Panacibacter ginsenosidivorans: one gene and its partner. The protein of the gene in region 1 interacts with the protein of each later gene in a pairwise test. Links are inferred from orthologs where the notes say so. Each region holds a gene or a part of one and is shown in the gene's direction. Other genes may lie near its edges.

Region 1 (3,346 bases):
TACCATCTGCAAGAGCACTGCCTGCCGGAGATACCGTGCATATACCATTCCTGCTGAATGTTACAAACCTGGTGCAGGGCAAATACAATTTCTATATTGATATAAATCCAGACAATGATCAGCCGGAACAATATCATTACAATAACTTCCTGTATAAGTATATCAATATTACACGCAACTTTATACTTGCCTCTCATACATTCGATCTTACTGCAAAACCTTTAAATAAAACAGTTGAATTGAAATGGACAGTAACAAACGAAACAAATGTGTTAGTGTATAATGTTGAGTTTAGTAAAGATGGTCACAATTTTACAAGCATTGATAAAGTAGCTCCATCAGGCACAACTACACCATACAATTATTATGGATTTATACATACCAGCCCGGTTAATGGCACAAACTATTACAGAATTAAAATGATTGACAAAGATGGTTCTGTTAGATATTCACCGGTACGGCAGGCAGACATAAGTGTTAGTGGAATATTGGTATATCCTAATCCATTCAGGAATACTTTGAATATTATTCTTAAAGATGCCACAGGTGCTGTTAAATTACGCATGACGGATATTTCAGGCAGAGTAATGCTGCAAAAAGATTTCTCCGGCGCTACAACGCTTAATATTAATAACATTACCAGCGGTGTGTACATATTACAGGTTATTGATGGCAGCACCATTCATTCTTTCAAAGTTTATAAACAGTAATAACAACGCAACTATTTTCAAAAGCCCGGTAATAGAAGCCGGGCTTTTTGTTGGTAGCGGTATTTATTTTTTTTCTTCAGCAATTGTTGTAATACATATTTTACATACCGGGCTTCTGTCTATAAATCTAGCTGCTGTTGCGTCGCACTCTTGTACGAAATAACTTTATGCAGCATTTTGAAAATCTGGAAATCACTTTGAATAATATAAAACAGGACGTGCTTAAATAAAAAGGCCAGCAAAATCAATCATTTGCTGGCCTTTTAAAGAGAATTGATTTCTCCGTTGTGACCTGGATTGGATTCAAACCAATGACCCACAGCTTAGAAGGCTGTTGCTCTATTCAACTGAGCTACCAGGCCAGTCACTGCAACTTCTCAATTGAGCGGCAGCAAAAGTAAATTTTAATTAGTTTGCACCCAAACGTAATTCAAAAAAACATGGATGTAAAAATTGAAGCCTCCTGGAAAGAAGTTTTACATAAAGAATTTGCCAAACCTTATTTTGAACAGATCGTAGCTTTTTTAAAAATTGAAAAAGCACAGGGTAAGATCATTTATCCGCCTGGGTCATTAATTTTTAACGCCTTTGATAAAACACCTTTTAATAAAGTCAAGATTGTTATACTTGGCCAGGATCCTTACCACGGAGCCGGACAGGCGCATGGACTTTGTTTTTCTGTTCCTGATGGTGTGCCACCACCACCTTCTTTGCAGAACATATATAAGGAACTTAATGCAGATATTGGTATGCCGGTTCCTAAAACAGGTAATCTCACCAAATGGGCCACACAGGGTGTGTTCCTTTTAAATGCTTCGCTTACAGTTAGAGCAGGTGAGCCAATGAGCCATGCAAAAATTGGCTGGGCAGATTTTACAGATGCCGTTATAAAAGCAATTTCGACTGAGAAAAAGGGTGTAGTGTTTTTATTATGGGGCAAATTCGCACAGGATAAACAGGTTCTTATTGATGAAACAAGGCATTATGTTTTAAAAGCGGCGCACCCATCACCATTAAGCGCACATAACGGTTTTTTTGGTTGTAAACACTTTAGCAAAGCAAATGGAATACTGAGGCAACAATCATTGGAAGCTATTGACTGGAATCCTTAACTATTTAGATTTTGAAACCAATGATGCTATCTGTACAAGAGATAAAGTGCTTGCGACGCAACGATGATGCCATGAATACCGCAGCTTGTATTATAAAAAATTGCGGCATTAACTGAAACTAAAATTCAATGCCGGTATCTTTCTTCATTATAAAAAGATACTTTGAAGTATATATTTGCACACAACATGAAAGTTTTTAAAGAGATATTTTGCAGGATATGGTGTTTATGGGCACTAGTGTTATTTGTACCTACTATGTTTATTGCTTTGCCTTTTTATCTCTGTTGTTATATAATAAAAGAGCCTGCTGCAGCGCACTGGCACCGCAAAGTATCAAAAGTATGGATGACCTTCTTTCTCAATCTTATTGCATGTCCGTTGAAAGTGGTAAGCGCTGAATATTTTAAAAAAGGAGAGAACTATATTGTTGCATGCAATCATAACAGCTTAATGGATATACCGATAACTACCCCTTTTATGCCACAGGCCAATAAGACCATTGCGAAAACAACTTTTGCTTTTATTCCTGTTTTTGGATGGATATACGCTGCCGGCAGTATATTGGTAAACAGGAAAAATGAACAAAGCCGAAGAGACAGTTTTCGTAAAATGAAATGGGTGTTGCGCACAGGGCTTGATATGGTTATTTATCCTGAAGGAACGCGTAATCGCACCAATGATCCGCTGAAATCCTTTTACGACGGTGCTTTTAAGCTTGCTGTTGATACAGGGAAACCAATTATGCCAGCATTATTATTTAATACCCGTAAAGTATTGCCTGCTGAAAAAATATTTTACCTGGAACCACACAAAATGGAAATGCATTTTTTACCTCCTGTTGAAAGTACCGGCATTACGGCCAAACAATTAAAAGAAAAAGTGTTTCGTCAAATGTGGGATTACTACGAAGCCAATAAATAGGTTTTGAGTACAGCAAATGATTTCTTAATTTAGTTTTATTAACTCCACCTTTATGAAATATCCAAAACTAATTCATGCTCTGTCTGCAAACTCATTTCTCTTTCTGTTTTTGCTGTTTATAACTGCCTCATCGTGCCATAAGGCAGATGAATTAAAACCGCTGCAATCAATTGCTTCAGACGGTGAAGATGCATCCGGCGCTGTAACGAAACCTAATATTATTGTTATACTTGGAGATGATATTGGTTATTTTGTTCCTACGGCAGATGGGGGCCAGACATATTCTACTCCGAATATAGATAAAATGGCCGCGAAGGGGATGCGGTTTACACAATGTTATAGCTCTCCACTTTGTGCACCTTCAAGATTTGCAATTATGACCGGTAAATATAATTTCAGAAATTATGTTGACTGGGGTGTAATGAATCCAAATGAAAAAACATTTGGTACATTACTGAGAGATGCAGGCTATGCAACTTATGTTGCCGGTAAATGGGAACTGGATGGCGCCGATTCATCTATACGCAGCCTTGGTTTTCCGAGGTACAGCGTGTACAACCCCTCTAAGACAGATCCTCAGGGTTCCCGGTATAAAGATCCCAC
Region 2 (3,032 bases), 4.0 Mb from region 1 along the record:
TGAACATGAACTCAAAAGGAGATTGCGGCAGCGGCTACGTATATCTTGAAAAAGTGGAAGAGTCTGATTTTGTAAAAGAAGATTTTTTGGTAAAGAAAAACAAACCTGCAATAAAGCCACCTGTTGCAAAAACAACACCGCCTGCTAACACAACACCGAAAGCACAACCATTAGCTGGTAACAAAAAAAATACCACTGCGCCACCAGTTGTAAAAAAATCAACTCCTGATGTAAAAAAACCTGTTGCCCCAAAAGCCGGTGACAACACGGTAAAAAGGAAAAGCACAGATACTTCGCCTGACACTATTGTAAAGATGACTCCTGTGGTACCAAAAGTTGTAAACCCAACGGATGATATACTTTCAAAGAAGACGCTACCTGTACCGGATGTTATAAAAGACAGGGATAACCCTTTGGTAAAAAAGATCACTACGGCATCGCAGGATATACAGATACAATTGTATGATAACGGTGAAATTGATGGTGATACCATTACTGTTTATGACAATAACCAGGTTATTGCTTTTAGGAGAGGGCTTACCAAAAAAGCAATCACTATCAATATAAAAGCAACGGCTGATAATCCTTATCATGAGATCGTAATGGTGGCCAATAATCTTGGCACCATACCCCCCAACACTGCATTAATGGTGATTACTACAGATGGCAGACATTATGAATTGTTTGTATCGTCTGATGAAAAGAAAAATGCCAAAGTGGTGATAGAATATAAACAACCGGGCACAGACTCCAAATAACTTAACAGTAAGGTTATTTTATTTAGCTACATTAGCCTGTAGTTTCATTCGCTTATTTTATCATCCAAAAATCTAACTTATGGGATTCTTTCAAAAACTATTAGGTGGTAATAAAGGTGGCGGCAAAATGGCTGACCTTCTTCAAACGCTTATTACAGATCTTAATCTTGATCAGAACCAGGTGGCTAAACTGAAGGAGGCATTTCAGTCATTCAAACAGCAACGCCAAAGTATAAAATCAACAGGTGGCGACAGAAGCCAGATACAGCAGGCAAGAGCACAAATGACGCAGCAAATGATGGGTTTCTTAAACGACCAGCAGAAACAAATATTTGCTGCCAATGCTGCAAAGTATGATGGCATTTTACACCAGGAATAATTTGGAAACCTTGCTGAAATAGGTTGACTAAAAATCAATTAAATTATATCCATAAAAGCTCCGTAAAGTTCTGAACGCACAAGTGAGTGACACAACAGGTGTTGAATAGGATTACTACAGCCCGTTAACATAAATTTCTCCGCCGTTTACATTCTTACGCTTACATTTGCCGCCAAATTTATACGTGATGAGTAACAGAACTTTTACCATGATAAAACCCGATGCTACAGGCAAGGGATATACGGGTGCAATTTTGGACCAGATGATACAGGCTGGTTTTTCTGTAAAGGCTATGAAATGGATAAAACTTAGCGCAGAACAGGCAGGTGCCTTTTACGAAATACACAAGGAAAGACCATTCTATGGAGAGCTGGTTGAGTTTATGAGCAGCGGGCCAATTGTGGCGGCTATTCTTGAAAAAGATAATGCAGTGGCTGATTTCAGGAAACTGATCGGTGCAACTAATCCTGCCAATGCAGAAGAAGGTACCATCAGGAAAAAATATGCCGCATCAGTTGGTGAGAATGCGGTACATGGCAGCGACAGTGATGAGAACGCAGTAATAGAAGGTAATTTCTTCTTTTCCGGGCTGGAAAGATTTTAGATAAAGGAAATCCCCCGACTTATCGGGGGATTTTTAATTCTGTATAGCTCTTACGGTGTAACCTTTTTCTTTCAGGAGATTTAGTAATCCCTTCTCGCCTCCTAAATGTCCCGCACCTACTGCAATAAGAATTTGTTTGTCTTTTGTGATATTGGGAAACTGGTCTGCCCAGTTTTTATTGCGCTGGTCTATCATTACATCCTGTACATCGGATGTAGTGCCGCCATCAGATTTTAAACTAAACTCGAGTAATTTATCTATATCCTGTTCTTTGTACAATTTTATCATTTCGTCTGCTTCCTTAGTGGAAGTTTCAATGCTGTCAATGCTGTTCAGTAATTCTTTGGCTTGTTTATCGTAAGGAATATTATCAAGCACAGATGCCTGGAATGCTACTGTTTCCAATCCCTTTATCTCTTTCTTTTTGGTATGTGCCAGCTGCATAATGCTTAGTTCCATCCCGTCTGCCTGCGCACATGGAAGCATGGTCTGGTACACCAATGCAGATACCAGCATAGGTTGCATGTGGCTAAACATTTGCAACTGCATGCCCATGCCGTGGGTATCGAAAAAAGTTTTTACACGGTTGTATTCTTCGTCTGTATATAATTGATGAAGCGTTGTATCATGCTTCATAGTTCCTGCAGTAAACCCGGTGAGCAACTGGCCAAGATCATCCATATCAACCTCAAAATATATTTCATTTGCGTTGGTAATAACCTGTTGCAAATTGGTGCTCAGTTTTGCATCATTTGAACAAAGCAAATGCATGGTACCAAAAACGTAAGATGGTTTTTGTAAATCAGGGCCCGTAATTTCCCATAAAAGGCTTTTGTTATTTTCAGCAGTTGCAAATTGGCTTTTACCCTGGCAGGAAATAAGTCCTGTAAAACTCAATAAAAGGGAAGTATATTTTAATAATTTTTTTTTCATGTTGTTCTCTTTTTAAATACCAGCTACAGTTTTTCATAGCATCTTCGTTGCGTCGCAAGCACTTCATCGTTCAGATCAATAAACTTACGGGAACAAAATAAACGAAAAAGCAGATGCTGTATTAAACATCTGCCTTTTCAAAAATCATTTAACGGATATTTTGGTATAAAAGTTAACCGTGCTTTCCAGTTAAAGCAGCAAGTGTGTCTTTGTAATTATCACTAACGGGTATTTCAAGTTCACCAATAAAAACACTGTTCTTCATTACAGCGGTAATATGCGAAACTGAAACAATATAAGATTTATGTATCCGGATGAAATCATTTTCCGGCAACTGCTCTTCTACAGATTTCATGCT

The links. Proteins that work in one complex are often made in the same cells at the same time.
Region 2: the proteins of ung (region 1) and FRZ67_RS05055 interact in binary tests that used the Escherichia coli proteins (3 or more experiments, as listed by UniProt). The link is inferred for Panacibacter ginsenosidivorans from one-to-one orthologs.

What each region holds. Positions count from the first base shown.
Region 1 is NZ_CP042435.1:5,233,569-5,236,914, forward strand. The notes cover bases 259-2,986. They hold ung (uracil-DNA glycosylase), read left to right. Parts: upstream 259-1,150; coding sequence 1,151-1,822; downstream 1,823-2,986. Other genes in these bases: porU2 (putative type IX secretion system sortase PorU2), read left to right, coding at 259-710; FRZ67_RS22095 (lysophospholipid acyltransferase family protein), read left to right, coding at 1,985-2,743; FRZ67_RS22100 (sulfatase-like hydrolase/transferase), read left to right, coding at 2,796-2,986. Outside these bases: more of porU2, read left to right, coding at 1-258; more of FRZ67_RS22100, read left to right, coding at 2,987-3,346. UniProt on the Escherichia coli protein: Excises uracil residues from the DNA which can arise as a result of misincorporation of dUMP residues by DNA polymerase or due to deamination of cytosine.
Region 2 is NZ_CP042435.1:1,211,518-1,214,549, forward strand. Bases 153-3,032 are described here. They hold FRZ67_RS05055 (nucleoside-diphosphate kinase), read left to right. Parts: upstream 153-1,324; coding sequence 1,325-1,741; downstream 1,742-3,032. Other genes in these bases: FRZ67_RS05045 (hypothetical protein), read left to right, coding at 153-758; FRZ67_RS05050 (hypothetical protein), read left to right, coding at 838-1,137; FRZ67_RS05060 (TraB/GumN family protein), read right to left, coding at 1,775-2,674; FRZ67_RS05065 (LytR/AlgR family response regulator transcription factor), read right to left, coding at 2,847-3,032. In the rest of the region: more of FRZ67_RS05045, read left to right, coding at 1-152. UniProt on the Escherichia coli protein: Major role in the synthesis of nucleoside triphosphates other than ATP. The ATP gamma phosphate is transferred to the NDP beta phosphate via a ping-pong mechanism, using a phosphorylated active-site intermediate.